Regions from separate parts of the Clostridium sp. CM036 genome, predicted to be linked through region 2. Evidence: riboswitches for the same ligand, from Rfam matches in the RefSeq annotation. Region 2 holds a riboswitch; the other holds the start of a gene.

Region 1 (8,535 bases), 270 kb from region 2:
AACATACGAGGAAATTAAAGTTTCATATCCCCAACAGTGTATTTGTTGGCAAAATAATTGGAAAGAATTTGTACCTCCGAATGGAGAAAGTTATATTAAACTATGTGAAAGAGTTAAGAACTTTATGGAGCATATTAAAAAGCTAGAATGCGATAATATTTTAATATGCGCTCATTCGGGAGTCATAAGAGCTATATATTGTTATATTATGAATGAAAATATAGATTTGTTTTGGAAATTTGGTTGTAAAAATGGGGATATAAGCATTATAAAATATGAATATGGTAATTTATATATTGATGCTATTATTCATAATGCATAGTTAGAAAATTGATTTGAGGTATATTTAGTTCTTGCCGATTAACTTTAAAATTAAAATAAACATTACTATTTAGGAAAGAGGTGAGCTTTGCAAGGACAAGTCTTTGCGAGCAAATAAAATGAGAGAATATTTAAATGATTTTTTACTGTTTTTCCAATTCTTCACACGGATACCTATAAATAAAAGTTTAAACTGTGACAAGGAAAACTTTAGGCGGGGATCTGTATTTTTTCCGGTGGTAGGATTATTTATAGGAATTGTCCAGTGGATAACTTATTATATATTAATAAAAGTGCTGCCAGTAGATATTACAGCAATATTTGTAGTTATTATACCGATAGTTATTACTGGAGGATTACATGTGGATGGACTTGGAGATACTTGTGATGGTTTCTTTTCGTTTAAAGGAGACAAACATAAAATAATAGAAATTATGAAGGACAGCACAGTAGGCACTTATGCAACTATTGCTATAGTATTTGATATGTTAGCACGATATGCAGCGGTCTGCACTATCATAGGAAAGAATTTACCACTCATATTAATTGCAACGCCAATAATTGCAAGATTTACCGTTGTTTTTATATCTTTTATTGGTAAGAATGCTAAAGAAACAGGCTCGGGTAATATATTTATTGGAAATATTGACATCAAAAGGGTGGTAATTTCAGGTATTATAACTATTGTATTTGGAACCTTATTAATAGGATTTAACAAAAGTGTTATATTGATACTATCAGCGTTACTTTTAAGTTTCCTATTTAATAAGTTTTGCGAGAGTAAAATTACGGGACTTACGGGAGATAGCTTAGGAGCTAATAATGAATTAGTTGAAATTCTAACTATGATCTTATTTATAGCAATAAGTTAAGGTAAGATAATGGGGACGGTTAACAATTATTTATATTATAATTGGGTGCAAGTTGTTTATGGAAACTTGTACCTTTTTATCGTTGAATTAATTTATTGAACACTAATTTTAATTATTTTTATATTATACATAAGTAAAATGTATATTTTTGATACTTGTCCATGTTTATTAAATGCATATATCCATCTGTTATTCTAATTTTTTTTATTTAATATAACAGATTTAATAAATAGGTAGGTTAAAGTAAATAATTAGAATGAATTTTAATGATTGTCATTAAGTTATTAATCATAATATTGAAGATTATATTAATAAATTATTACTAAGCATAACGTTTAATAAAATCCATGATAATATTCTCATATTTATCTTCTGTTCCAATTAATTCGATGCCAATAGTGCTTAATTTTGATACTCTAGCCTGTGTAATGTTTCCAAGAGTGCTGGATATATCGCTAGATTTAAAATTACAGAGGCTCCTCATTAGAACAACGGTTAAGGCTTTTGCCCGTACAAGCTTTCTGCTGTACTTCATATAAAGATGAGTCTTTGATACATTCATCTTTGACGCTATATATTCTATTATATCTTCTGGCTTAAAGTTCCTTACAAGTATTTTTCGTTCACATTTATACTCTGATTTTTCATCTTTAAATTCTATTTCTTGTTTTAATTTTTCTCCATTACAGCGAAAGACAAGATTATAGTAATTCTTTCTTGCATTTTTTAGGTTATTACCAAAAGAGCTCATAATAAATCCATAATCAACTAATTTAAAAGAATCATGTCTTTTTCCTAAAAATATGGCTAGACTAGAAAAAGCATATTTTTCAGGACAATTTTTATATTCATCTATATCCGTAGGATTATTGTGTATATATAGAGATAAAGTCTTCAAATATCGTTCATTATTAACTATTTTACTCTTAAATCTATCTTTAAAAAGATGTCCTTCCCTTTTATATTTTTTATTAAAGTACATTGCATAAGAAAAATTTATTCCATGCATTGCCTTTGATATATCAGTGCCATTAGCATCAATCATTAAATGAGAATGGTTATCCATAAGACAGTAACCGTAGATTTTAAAATTATAGAGATATTTATACTTTTTTACAAGTGATAAATACTTGTTCTTATCCTCATCATCCTTGAATAAATTTATTTCGCTGATACTTTTGCACATAATATGAAATATCGAGTCATCTGTTTTTTCTCTTGCCTTTCTTGGCATTAAAATCACCCTTCCTCATAGATTTTTATTTGAATTATTGCCTATGAATCGGGATGATATTCATAATCTTAAGCTAATATATATATATAAATAATTTAAATAGTTGTTAACCGTCCCTAACTATTTTTCTGAATCATTTTTTTGCCTATTAAACTAAGGAGACACTCTAAATATTGACAGTACGGCTTAAATATAATAAACTAGAATTAATAGAGAATTGAATATGATTTTAGGTGCCTTGAAATAGGTGAAAAGGGAATGCGGTTTAAATCCGCAGCAGCCCCCGCTACTGTAATTGATGAAAAACTTTTAAATGCTACTTCGTAAATTAAAAATGAGGAAGGATAATTAAAGGAAGAATCAAAAGCCAGGAGACCTGCCTAAATGATGTTAACAAGCTTTCGGAGGGAAAGAACTATTTAATTATGGATTAATTAAAAAGTAGTCGCTATCGTATGCGTACTATTTTTTTTGTTTTAAAAAGCATTATATGTAAATGTTATGATAGATTTCGGAAAATATTTAGCAAGGTGGATGATCGAAATGAAGAAGGCAATTTTAATTGTAAGTTTTGGAACAACACATGAAGATGCAAGAAAAGTAACTATCGATGCAATAGAAGATAAAATAAGACATACTTTTGAAGATTATGATATAAGAAGAGCATTTACTTCACATATTATTCTTAGAGTACTTAAGAATAGGGATAATATTCATGTAGATACTCCAGAAGAAGCTTTGGAAAAGTTAAAAAGCGAAGGATATAATGAGGTAATTGTTCAGCCTTTGCATGTTATTCCTGGAGTAGAATTTGATTATATAAATAATGTAGTTAATAGATACAAAGAATGTAAAGCATTTAAAAATATCTTAATAGGAAGACCTCTTTTATGTTTTAAGGGAGAAGAAGCAGGCGTGCCAGATGATTACTCAATAATGGTGGATGCTCTATCAAAGCAATTGCAACCAATGGATACAGTAATTTTGATGGGGCATGGTACAAACCATATTGCAAATGCAGTATATTGCTGTTTTGAAAGCGTTTTAAGGGATAGAGGTTTTAACAATGTACATGTAGCAACCGTGGAAGGGTATCCAACTTTGGAAAGAGTAATACCTAATGTTACTACTCAGAGTATTAGCGAAGTCACTTTAATGCCACTACTGCTTGTAGCAGGAGACCATGCCAAGAATGACATGGCGGGAGATGCAGAGGACTCCTGGAAGAGTATTTTAGAGGCAAAAGGGTTTAAAGTTAAAATATATCTGCATGGGTTAGGGGAAAATAGTGACGTTCAAGACATTTATATACAGCACATTAATGATGTAATTAATGAAAAGTTCAAGAATGTAGGGAAAACACATAAGGGAAATTAAAATTCTGCGTAAGTTATAAGTAACAAAAGTACGGTAGATGAGAGTTACAAGTAGAAAGGAAGGTATTCAATGATACATGGTGGAGATGTTTATACTAATGGATTACTTGAGGGGCGAGAATTAATAGATTACAGTTCTAATATTAATCCATTAGGGGTTCCTAAAAGTTTCACTGATAACATTAGTGAAGCCGTAGATGCTTTAACAAGATATCCAGATATTCAATATAGGGAGGTATTGAAAGAATTAAAAGAATACATTGATTGCCCAAAAGAATATTTTGTTTTAGGAAATGGGGCTGCAGAAATAATTGACTTAGTTATAGCTTGTCATAAAAATCTACTAATTGTGGTGCCATCTTTTGTAGAGTACGAAATTGATGCTAAAAAGTGGAATTGTAGTATAGAGTACTCTTATTTAAAAGAGAAGATTAATGAGAATACCTTATTAAAGCATGAATATGCTGAGCTTTCCTATGATTATGAGGATATTCTTAATAGATTACAGAGTGTAGAAGGTGTGGTTTTAGGTAATCCAAATAACCCCAATGGCAATATCATAAATAAGGCTGAGTTTCAAAAAATTCTTGAATATTGTGAATGTAACGACAAAGTCATAATAATAGATGAGGCTTTTATAGAATTTACTGGAGATTCACAGCACAGTTTCAGTGAAAAAGTTAAAACATACAAATGTTTATTTATAATAAGAGCATTAACCAAATTTTTTGCGATGCCTGGTATAAGGTTTGGGTATGGAATAAGTAGTAACGTAGACCTATTAAAAAAAGTTAAAGAAAAACAAAACCCCTGGAACATAAACTGTTTTGCAGAAATGGCTGCACGTCATGTGTTAAAAGATAACGTTTATATTGAAAAAAGCAAAGAGTGGATAAGAGCGGAAAGGCCTAGGTTTATAAGATCACTTGAAAATATTTCATTTATAGATAAAGTGTATTTAACCTATGGAAATTATGTATTATGCAAATTAAAAGGACTAGACTCAGGGACACTTTATAAACTATGCCTAGCTCAAGGATTTGTTATAAGAAAAGCAGATAATTTTAGAGGACTAGATAAACAATATGTAAGGCTTGCTATTAAGGATAATGATAGGAATGGAAAATTGATTCAGTGTTTGAAAAACTTAGAATTGATAGTGAAAACATTGGGGACAGTTAACAACTAATTGCACATTAGGGGATAGTCCGCAAAAGGATGTGAATATAAATGAAGAGTATAGTCATAGCTTCAGATTCAAGTGGTGGTGGTAAGACCACAGTAACACTCGGAATTATGAAAGCGTTTAAAAATAGGGGATTTGAGATACAAGGGTATAAAGTAGGACCTGATTATATAGACTCAGCTTTTCATACAAAGATAACAGGTAAAGGTTCAAGAAATTTGGATTTGTATCTTATGGGAGAGGCGGGAGTTAAGGCTAGCTTTTCTAGAGGATGCGGAGAATTGGGTGTAGTCGAAGGTGTAATGGGTTTATATGATGGAAAAGGCATAAATACATCCTATTCTACGTATCACGTGTCAAAGGTTTTAGACTTGCCTATCATACTTGTATTGTCTCCAAAGGCTCAGGTAGCAACCCTCTGTGCAGAAATTAATGGAATAGTAAATTTTAAAGATGCGAATATAAAGGGCATAATACTAAATAATATAACAGAAAATTATTATAAGTTACTTAAGGCAGCAATTAAAGAAAACTGTAACTTGAAAGTGTTAGGCTATCTTCCAAAAGATGAACGATTAAACTTAAAAAGTAGGCACTTAGGGCTAATTCAAAGCAGTGAAACAGAGGATTTAGATGAGAAAATTGAAATCTGTGCCAAGTTATTAGAAAAGCATTTGGATATGGATTTATTGTTAGAACAATTTAAAGAAAGTGAAAGGCATATAGATGATTTCCATGTGGAGAATAAGGGGAAAAGGATAGCTGTAGCCTATGACAAGGCCTTTAGTTTTTATTATAAAGAAAATTTAGAGCTTCTAGAGGAAATGGGACAAGTTATATATTTTAGTCCAATTAAAGATAAGAAGCTACCCAGTAATATTGATTTTCTTTACATAGGTGGAGGGTACCCTGAGGTTTTTATAAAGGAGCTATCTGAAAATACATCAATGCTTGGCAGTATAAAAAAAGCTCTTGATAATGGGCTACACTGTTACGCCGAATGTGGAGGATTAATGTATCTTACTGAGGGAGAAAAACTGCAAGGCGAAGAAAAAATATCACATAATACCGTTGGCTTTTTTAAGGGGTATTACACCTTAACAAAAAAGCTTCAGAACTTTGGGTATGCAGAAATAAAGGTAGGGGTAGAAAATAATATTTTACCACAAAATATGAGTATAAACTGTCATGAGTTTCATAAATCTATTGTTAATTTATCTGAAGAAAAGGTATTTAAGCTTTCTAAAGAGGGTTATGATGGATATGAGAAAAATTGGAAATGCGGATATGTTAAAAAAAATACTATGGCAGCTTATGGACATGTGCATTTTTGGGGAAACTTACAATGGTTTAAGGAGATTTTCAAATAGATTAATTAGTTGCTAACCGTCCCTACCTATGAACACTTATTTAAATTAAAAGAAAAGGAGATTAAAATATGGATTATATAAAGATTCCTATGGATATAGAAAAAAAAAGCTTCGAAATTATTGGAGAAGAAATGGGAGAACATAAATTTTCTGACAAAGAGCTTTCAATAATCAAAAGAGTAATACATACTACAGCAGATTTCGATTATAAAAACATAGTTTATATTAGGGATGGAGCTATTGATGAGGCTGTAGAGTTACTTAAAAATGGAGCTACCATTTATACTGATACAAAAATGGCACTGGCAGGTATAAACAAAAAAGCTCTTAAAGATTTAAATTGTAAGGCTTTATGCTATGTAAGTGATGAAAAAGTGGCAGAGATAGCAAAAGCGCGTCACATAACGCGGTCTATGGCAGCAGTTGAAAAAGCGGTAGATGATGGAGTAGAATTTTTCATATTTGGTAATGCACCTACAGCTTTGTTTAGATTAAAGGAACTAATCGAGGAAGGAAAGTGTAATGCTAAATTTATATTGGCAGCACCTATAGGTTTTGTTGGAGCAGCAGAATCTAAGAAAGAAATTGAAAAATTAGATCTGCCAATGATAACAGTGCGAGGAAGAAAAGGTGGAAGCACAGTAGCTGCATCCATTTTAAATGCACTGATGTACATGATAGTAGATAGGAGTTAGTAATCCGCTAGAGTTTCATAGTTATTAGGCATTTTGAAATAAATGTTAGGTATCTTTAAATGAATAAGAAACTTAACAGGGGGTACGTAATAATGCTGAATTTATATGTTAATAGTAATGGAAAAAAGCTTAGATGTGGATATACCACTGGTTCTTGTGCTGCTGGGGCAGCAAAAGCTGCCACACAAATTTTATTTTATGATACCGAAATAGACGAGATAAGGATAGATACTCCAAAGGGTATAGAATTATTGCTACCAATATCTAAGGTAGCAAAGGGAGAAAATTTTGCTGAGTGTTGTATTATAAAAGATGCGGGGGATGACCCTGATGCAACTAATGGTATAGAAATTTGGGCAAGGGCTGAAAAAGCAGAATCAGTATATACATTAAAAGGTGGAAAAGGTGTAGGGATAGTTAGAGGAGAAGGATTATATGTACCCAAAGGGGAATGGGCAATAAACCCAGTACCTAGAAAAATGATAGAAAAAGAAGTAAAAGAGGTGCTTCCTAAGAACTCTGGGATTACAATAACTATATTTGTACCTAAGGGAGAAGAAATAGCCAAGAAAACATTTAATCCTAGACTTGGCATTGAAGGTGGTATATCAATACTCGGAACAACAGGAATTGTGACACCAATGTCAGAAGAAGCTCTCACACAATCTATACATATAGAAATATGTCAAAAGGTAGCTGCGGGGCATAAAAATCTTACCTTAGTTTTTGGTAACATGGGTGAGGATGTGGCTGCACAGGTAGGCCTTAAAGTTGACAATATAGTAATGATTTCAAATTTCATAGGATTTGCACTAAACAGCTGTATGGAAAAGGAAGTAGAAAGTGTAATTTTAGTAGGACATATAGGAAAGGTAAGTAAAATTGCAGCGGGATGTTTTCAAACTCACAGTAGAGTATGTGATGTGAGGCTTGAAGTAATAGCTTTAGAACTGGCGTTGGCTGGAGCACCTACGCAGCTTATTACACAGGTATATAAGGAAAAAACTACTGAAGGAGCAATAAAGCTAGTAGGTGAAAATTATAAGGATATATATGAAAACATTGCAAATAAGGTAAAGCGAAGATTATTCCAGTATACTTATGAAACAATTCCGGCAGAGGTTATTATGTTTTCTATGGATAAGGGAATTCTCTGTGACACAAGAAAGAATAGTTAGAATGGTTAGGGACAGTTAACAACTAATAGATGAATAAATAATGAAAGGTAGCAGAGTATATGGTTTATATAGTGGGGATTGGGCCTGGAAGCCCTAAATATATTATTCCTTTGGCAGTAGAGACTATAGAAAAGGTTGATGTAATCATAGGATTTGAAAGAGCTGCAATGAGTATACCAAAGATTAATGTCGAAAAGATAGTAGTGAAAACATTAAAGGATATTATGAATTTTATAACAGAAAACATAGAGAAGGATATCGCAATAATAGCATCAGGTGATCCATGCTTTTATGGTATCACAA
Region 2 (8,535 bases):
AATTGAGGAACTTAGGGATAATCAAACGAGTAGGACTATGAATCAAAGAGCTAAATATGATAAAACAGCTAAATCTAAAGACATTATCATAATGGCTAAGGATAAAAAGATTAAAGAACTTGAAGAAGAGAATAGGAAGTTAAAAGAGCAATTAGAGATTCTTAGAGGTAAGTTATATGAAAAATTATAAACTACATTGTTTATATGTAGTTTATGTGCAAACATAGCTATGACAAGAGGCTTACTATCTTGTACACGAGATATTAAAAGGAGAAATGAATATAATGGGGAAATTAAAAAACGGATATGTTCAAATTTATACGGGGAATGGCAAGGGGAAAACGACTGCAGCTGTAGGACTAGCTGTACGTGCAGCAGGAAATGGATATACTGTATTTATGGTACAGTTTTTGAAGGGAAGTAAAACTGGTGAAATTGAAAGTGCAAAAAAATTGGCTCCCTTTTTTAACATATTTAGGTTTGAGAAAAAAAGAGGTTTTTTTTGGACGTTAAATGCAGAGGAAAAAAATGAATTAAAAGAAGAAGTACAAAAGGGGTATGAATTTTGCAGGGAAGCATTAAAAGAAGAAAAATGCGACATACTTATCATGGATGAGGTAATGGGAGCGTTGAACAATCAACTAATAAGTGAAGAACAACTACTAGAATTAATGGAGAATAAACCTGGTAATATAGAATTGATTTTAACAGGGAGAGACGTACCTAAAGCTATAATAGATAAAGCAAACCTTGTAACTGAGATGAAGGATATTAAACATTATTTTAACGAAGGAATACCATCTAGAGAGGGTATAGAGTTTTGATTATAACCACCTCAAATTCTAAAATTAAGTTAATAATATTTAGAGTTTGAAGGGGGAATTATTATGAATACGTACAAAAACTTAGGCAAAGAATTTATTGTCAATATAACGGGGAATAGAGAAGCCGATATGGTTATTGTGGAAGAATTTAATAAAAACTCTGTTATAAATAAAGCTCAATTAAAAAAGGTTTTATGGAAGAGATTAAAAGAAAGTAATTTAATATAGCATATAAAGGTATGAGATGTTTTGCATTTCATTTAAAAGGGAACCAGGTGAAAAGCCTGAACGGTCCCGCCGCTGTAATGGTGAGAAGCTTTAAATTATACCACTGACAATTTTGTTGGGAAGGATTAAAGCGACTATGATCCAAAGTCAGAAGACCTGCCTTCATTAATACACCAAGAACGTTACGAGTGATAGGGGGTGTGACGCATATTTGTATGAAAATGCATTTTAAATTTTGCATTTTTTACAAATATGGTTGGTATTATTATCAAGCCCTTAGCATAAATGCTAAAGGGCTTAATTTTTCGTTGAGAAAGAAATTATGATTATTTTACAGAGGATAGGTAATACAATTGATAATTATAAGGAGGCATATTATGCAAATAAAGATAAAGGAATTTGCGCTTATAAACATAGGAATGCTTATGGTATCAGCAGGTTTATATTTCTTTTTAATGCCAAATAATTTAGCGACAGGTGGGGCGAATGGATTAGCAATAGTTATAAATAAATTTACAGGGGGGTTATCCGTAGGTTGGATAATGATGATAATAAACCTTATTTTGTTTGTAATAGCATTTATTGCTATCGGAAAGAGTTTTGGTGGAAAAAGTGTGTATGCAAGCTTTGGTGTAGGAGGTATTATAATTGTATTTCAAAAGTTTATACCTATTAATAATTCAATTACAGGAGATATTTTACTGGAACTTATATTTGGAATACTAATATCAGGAATAGGTACAGCTATAGTCTTTGATCAAAACGCTTCAACAGGGGGGACAGATATCTTAGCTAAGATATTAAATGAATTTTTTCATATAAATTTAGGAAAAGGAGTTTTAATATGTGATTTAATTATAATTTTAATGGCAGTTTTTGCTTTTGGAATTAAGCTATCATTATATGCAATGCTCGGAGTTATAATTAATGGCTTTCTTATAGACCACATCATAGATGGAATAAATGTGTGCAAAGAAGTTACAATTATAAGTAAGAACAGCGATAAGATAAGAAAATATATAAGAGAAAAGCTAGATAAAACATCTACTGTATATAACGGAGTAGGGGATTTTTCAGATGAGGATAAAGAAGTTGTTGTGGTTATAGTAGGAAGAAGGGAGTTTATAACACTTAAAAAATTCATAAAATTTGTTGATAAGGATGCTTTTGTAACAGTGAATAATATTTATGAAGTCTTTGGATACGGATTTAAATCCTTAAAACATTAAATAAAAATTTTAGATAGCTAATAGAGCGGATTAACAACATTTATGCCATGAAAGCAGGCAAAATTGTTAGTTATGGAATACCGACAGAAGTCTTAACCCAAGAATTAATAAAGTCTTTTAAATATTATGTATAAACCTTCTTATATAAAATGATATTTTATATTACTTTTTATATCAAGTACAATCTCTTCAATTATATCCTTGATTTGCATATTCCTTGTGCCTGGTATATAAATACCATGTTTTTGTAGTGGAAGTATATATTTAGTACAATCCATATTAAATATTGACGTGGCAATCATGGGGGTAATTTCACCGTTAATGCCACCACTACATATTATTCCAATTGGACCGATTATGCTATCAATTTTATTTTTCTTGCAAAATGAGCAAATTGATTCCTCTCCACTTATACCAATATTTGCACCAGCTCTTACCATATTTGAACAAGCAAATGTATTTGTACCAAGTGCAACAATATAGATATCTAGGCTAATTTCTTTACGAATTTTTTTTATGATTGTTTGACCAAGACCTGCCCCTTGTGCGTCTATTACAGCTATTTTCATGGTAATACCTCCAAAAAATAAAATTTATAATATAATGAAATCTATTTTTATATAGATAATATTATTATACTATAATGTTTATGTATATTCTGTGTTTAGTTCAAATAAAATTACAACGTTGGTATAAATAAAATGATTATAAAAAAGCAAAAAAAATTCTCCCATAAAGGTATTAATTTTATAATTCGAGGCAAAATAAAGAAAATAATATTAATAATATAATTGATATAAATGAAGGGGAGAATTTAGTGAAAAACGAGGAAAGTATAAAGGTTATTCCTTTAGGAGGCCTTGGAGAAATAGGTAAGAATATAACAGCTTTTGAATATGCGAATGAAATCATTGTTATAGACTGTGGTATAGCCTTTCCTGATGAGGAAATGTATGGTGTAGATTTAGTAATTCCAGATATAACTTATTTAAAAAATAATGCAGAAAAAGTAAAAGGTATTTTTTTAACTCATGGACATGAAGATCATATAGGGTCGCTTCCGTACATTCTAAAACAATTGAATGTACCTATTTATGGTACTAGGTTAACGTTAGGGCTAATTGAAAATAAACTAAAGGAGCACAATATATTATCTAATTGTGAACTTCACAATGTAAATGCTGGAGAAACAATAGAACTACAAAATCTTAAAGTTGAATTCATAAGGGTTACTCACAGCATAGCAGACTCCTGTGCTATTGCCATCCACTCACCACTAGGTGTTATATTACATACTGGTGACTTCAAAATTGATTATACCCCCATTGATGGATTGGTCATGGATCTTGAACGTATCTCAAATTTAGGTAAAGAGGGCGTGCTACTTCTTATGGCGGATAGCACGAATGTGGAACGTGAAGGGCATACAATTTCTGAAAAAACTATAGGGAAGACTCTAACTAGAATAATTTCTAATGCAGAGGGAAGGGTTATTGTAGCTACATTTGCTTCAAATATTCACAGAATACAGCAGATCGTAGACGCCTCTGTGAAACATGGTAGAAAAATTGTTTTTAGTGGGAGGAGTATGGACAATATCTCACAAGTAGCTATTGAACTTGGATATCTCCATGTACCAGAAGGTTACATTATAGGTATAGATGATATGCAAAATTACCACAATAAAAATATTACAATAATAACTACCGGAAGTCAGGGCGAACCTATGGCAGGACTTGCTAGAATGGCTTTTGCTACTCATAGGAAAATCACCCTTGAACCAGAGGATTTATTTGTTATTTCTGCATCTCCAATTCCAGGCAATGAGAAACTTATATCTAGAGTAATCAATGAGCTATTCAAAAAAGGGGCAGAGGTAATTTATGAGGATTTAGAAGAAGTGCATGTATCCGGTCACGCATATCAAGAAGAATTGAAATTAATTCACGCATTAGTTCATCCTAAATATTTTATGCCAGTTCATGGTGAATACAGACATTTAAGTCACCATGCTAAGTTAGCACAAGAATTAGGTATGCAAGGCAAAGATATATTTACTATGGAAACAGGGCAGGTTTTAGAACTTACAAAGGATGAAGCTAAAGTAACAGGACGGGTACACACTGGATCTGTATTTGTAGATGGACTTGGTGTTGGGGATGTTGGAAGCATAGTGCTTAGAGATAGAAAGCACTTAGCAGAAGATGGCATGCTCACTGTTGTGGTTACTTTAGAACGCGAATCTTATAGTATTATTGCGGGACCAGACATAATAACTCGCGGATTTATATATGCAAAGGAATCGGATGAATTAATTAGTGAAGTAAAAGAAATTGTTAGGGTTGAGCTTAATAAGTGCTTAGACAAGAAAATTATTGAATGGTATGTATTAAAATCTAATATAAAAAAATCCACAGAGCGATATTTGTATGAAAAAACAAAGCGTAGGCCAATTATTCTTCCAATTATTATGGAGATTTAACAGTTTTTTTAAGCTGGTGGTATATACAAAAGGCCAGCAAAAATCATATAGTAAAACTAAAAAATTGCAGTAGTTAGTTCTACTGCTTTTTTATATTGCTATTGTATCTAAAAATAGTATTAATTTTTAACATAACAAAAGACTGCCCTGTTAGGTACAGTCTTAATTGTGATATTGTAGCATCGAAGATGATGAACAGAATCGCAGGTTATGATTTAACGTGCTGTTTTTTTCATGAATTCTTCAGAATTTACTATGTACCTTATATGAATTCCTTCACCTATTTTACCCATGTCATCATAGGCTTCCACCTTAAAGAACAATTTTTTGCCTTCTGCCTTTGATAATAAGGCTTCAGCTCTAACCTTAACGCCAACAGGTGTTGCCTTTATGTGTTTAACACTAATCTCTATACCGACGGTTGTGAACCCATCAGGTAAATTTCGTTGAACACAATTTGTTGCTGCATTCTCCATAAGCGCTGTCATAGCTGGAGTAGCATAAACATCTAGACTTCCAGATCCATAAGAAATCGCGGTGTCACTGCTGTTAATAGTCTGCTCCATAGTAAATTTCAAGTCTTTATTAAAATTGAATTCCAATTTTATCACTCCATTCCGTTTATTATTTTTTACTATACCAATACCTTATTATACCATGTTAACACCTTTAGGATAGTGTTATTATGATATGTCTTATGATATAAATTAAAATAGAACCCCATTACTGGAATTCTATTGTTTAATTGCATGGTTATATGATCTTTTAAAATATTCAAATTGAAATAATATCATAACGAATAATTCATTTCTTACTGTTTGGGCTAATTATTTAGCCACATCTATACAGTTTTCTTTGAATTTCGGAATTACTGTAATTATACAACTCTACTAATTTTATTCCTTTGGAATCAATGTGTATTTTATCTTCACAAATCATAACTACATTATTATTATATTTAGGGCTACGACTTCCACATTTTACAAAGGCTTCTTTCTCTTCATATTTTACAAAACCTAACCTTTTTAATTTTCCCAAATAGGAAGCAAATTCTTGATTCTTCTCTTTTGGATCTTCCTCTGTTAAATTGTAATTTTCAATTTCGAATGACATTCCTGGCAACATATCAGCATCGTAAATGTCAATTAGCATCTCGCTTTCTAATGTGTTTAATTCCATATATTCCCCTCCCGCTATAGTATAAAACAATGCCGGTTAGATAATTTACATATAAAGGTAAAATGCCTATCCGCAATATTTTAATTATACCACAAAGCAATACATTATTTTGTAATATTGTGTTATCATTGGTAATAATTATTCTGCAAATTTCTGCAATATTTCTAAAAATGTGCAAAACTTATTTATGTTGAGTTTACAAAACGGTATATGGGGAGGAAAGATTTTATTTGGTTTATATTTTTGATAATTCTACTAAGGCACATCCATCTATTACTTGCATTCCACTTGATTTACAAAAATTAATTATTTCAGGGCTTTCAGCTCCTGGTTGAATAAGGACTTTATCTATTTTTAAATCATGGGCTTCATGAAGAATTTTAATACCTTTATATGGATTAATGCATAAATCTAAAACTTCTACCTTGTAGGGTATATCACTTAGGGTGGTATAAATCCCCTCATTTTCAATAGATGGATTTACCCCCACTACGTTAAATCCATGTTTTTTTAAGGAATTCAATATTTTATAAGCATATTTGGAAGGGTTTAATACATCCCCAACTACAACCCAGTTTTTATAATTTAAAAATTGACTAGCATCCAATGTTGTCATCTCCTAATAAAATTAATTTCTATAATATTATCATTCCCTAGTAGCGATAAAAAAAACATGCTAATTAGCATGTTTTTTTATTGTTATTTTATCAAAAGAAATTTGGATAATCTGTTCTTCGCTTTTTTTATTTCACTATGAAACATAAAAAACCTAACTGAATTATATGCCTATTTAAAATTTACAGAAGTAACTAAATGTCTTATATTATCGATAATTGGATTTATCACCTGTAAAAGATAGCTAAGAAAATCAGTTAATACAGGTATTGCAATACCTATTTGTTTAAGGACATATATTAAAAGGAAGACACCGAGTGTAATGCTTAATATCCTTCCAATTATTTTAAATACTGCAATACCAAGATAAGCAAGTAATATAGCTAATGCAACCATAATAATGGTATTCAGATTAATATTAGAAAAATCAACATTCATAAACACACCTCCATTATTTATAAAATTATAACTTAAACTCTAGGGCTTGGCAAAGGTAAAATATCCTAAAGTCCAATTTAAGGGTATGTGAAAATGTATTGACATAAAATATATATGGGATTATAATATAATTCGTAAGCTAAATATACGGATACGAAATATTAGTACACGAAATACATTTAAGGGGGTAATTAAGTGAAAAAAATAAATGAAAGCGTAGAAGTTGCAAGACTTTTTCAAGAGGTTATGCAGCTATTTAAACATAATATGAGTAAAGTTCTTTGTGATACAGGTATTTCTGCGCCTCAAGGTATGGTTTTGGGACTTTTAAGTAAAAAAAAGAAACTTAAGATAACAGAACTTAGCAATGAGCTTTGTTTATCAAATAGTACAGTCTCTGGAATTATTGATAGGCTTGAAAAGCAGGAAATGGTAGTAAGAGAAAGAAGCGATGTGGATAAGAGGGTAGTCTACGTAAGTATGTCACCAAACTTTAAAGAGATGCATAAAAACTTTCATAACCAATTTGAAAAAAACATTGCAGATATAATGAGTAAGGGAAGTACAGAAGAACTTCATAAAATATTTGAAGGCTTAGATACACTTAAGAAGCTTTTAAATGACCAATAAAAATAATGCAATAACAAATGAATGGAGATGATACTTTTGATTAAATTATTTAGATTTTTAAAAGAATACACATTGCAAATAGTGCTAATAGTTATATTGATTTTTACTCAAGTACTTGCGAACCTATATTTGCCAACCTTAATGGCTAATATAGTTGATAAAGGTATAGTACAAAAGGATGTAGTTCAAACTATTTCATTTTTAGGATTCAGTGGAACTTATAAAGGAATAGATTATATTATTAGAATAGGCGGACTTATGCTATTATTCTCAGCAGGTGGAGCTATATGCTCAGTTGTAGCTGCATTCCTATCGTCAAGAACTGCTGTAGGGTTTGGCAGGATTATTCGTAATAAATTGTTTGCTAAAGTTGAAGGGTTTTCGCTGCATGAGTTTGATAAGGTCGGTACTGCAACCCTTATAACAAGGACTACAAATGATGTTACTCAGGTTCAAACAGCAACTGTAATGATTTTTTCTATTATGCTTTTTGCACCTTTAACTGCTATAGGTGGTATTGTTATGGCTTTAAGAGAGGACGCACATTTAACCTGGATTTTTGCAGTTGTAATTCCGTTACTTGGAATTATTATTGGAATAACCCTTAAATTCGCTATGCCATTATTTAAATTAATGCAAGTGAAGATAGATAAATTGAATCTTGTATTACGTGAAGGACTTACTGGTATTAGGGTTGTACGTGCATTTAATCGTATAGATACTGAAAAGGCTAGATTTGATGATGCAAATACTGATCTTATGAATAATGCTGTAAAAGTGAATAAAATCATGGCATTTTTATTGCCAGTAATGATGTTAATTATGAATGTCACAACAGTTGCTATTATTTGGTTCGGCGCTAAAAGAATAGATGCTTCAAGTATGGAAGTTGGTTCATTAATAGCATTTA

The links. Region 2 has a riboswitch for cobalamin ahead of ACWJKE_RS10210 (YitT family protein). Riboswitches for the same ligand answer to the same signal wherever they lie in the genome.
Region 1: it holds a riboswitch for cobalamin, as region 2 does, so the genes downstream of both, ACWJKE_RS08980 (sirohydrochlorin cobaltochelatase) here and ACWJKE_RS10210 (YitT family protein) in region 2, are expected to answer to the same signal.

Annotation. Positions count from the first base shown of each region.
Region 1 covers NZ_CM143652.1:1,898,574-1,907,108, reverse strand. Annotated here, with positions in the region: gene cobC (alpha-ribazole phosphatase) at 1-322, shown strand, start outside; gene cobS (adenosylcobinamide-GDP ribazoletransferase) at 441-1,193, shown strand; gene ACWJKE_RS08985 (transposase) at 1,516-2,427, opposite strand; cobalamin riboswitch at 2,641-2,825, shown strand; gene ACWJKE_RS08980 (sirohydrochlorin cobaltochelatase) at 2,971-3,804, shown strand; gene ACWJKE_RS08975 (pyridoxal phosphate-dependent aminotransferase) at 3,874-4,992, shown strand; gene ACWJKE_RS08970 (cobyrinate a,c-diamide synthase) at 5,034-6,359, shown strand; gene ACWJKE_RS08965 (precorrin-8X methylmutase) at 6,428-7,054, shown strand; gene cbiD (cobalt-precorrin-5B (C(1))-methyltransferase CbiD) at 7,147-8,232, shown strand; gene cbiE (precorrin-6y C5,15-methyltransferase (decarboxylating) subunit CbiE) at 8,292-8,535, shown strand, end outside.
Region 2 covers NZ_CM143652.1:2,166,096-2,174,630, reverse strand. Annotated here, with positions in the region: gene ACWJKE_RS10225 (DUF6262 family protein) at 1-190, shown strand, start outside; gene ACWJKE_RS10220 (cob(I)yrinic acid a,c-diamide adenosyltransferase) at 285-824, shown strand; gene ACWJKE_RS10215 (hypothetical protein) at 888-1,052, shown strand; cobalamin riboswitch at 1,043-1,230, shown strand; gene ACWJKE_RS10210 (YitT family protein) at 1,430-2,281, shown strand; gene ACWJKE_RS10205 (DUF3842 family protein) at 2,422-2,850, opposite strand; gene ACWJKE_RS10200 (ribonuclease J) at 3,099-4,763, shown strand; gene ACWJKE_RS10195 (thioesterase family protein) at 4,979-5,365, opposite strand; gene ACWJKE_RS10190 (hypothetical protein) at 5,595-5,942, opposite strand; gene ACWJKE_RS10185 (CoA-binding protein) at 6,178-6,549, opposite strand; gene ACWJKE_RS10180 (hypothetical protein) at 6,729-6,995, opposite strand; gene ACWJKE_RS10175 (MarR family winged helix-turn-helix transcriptional regulator) at 7,191-7,625, shown strand; gene ACWJKE_RS10170 (ABC transporter ATP-binding protein) at 7,662-8,535, shown strand, end outside.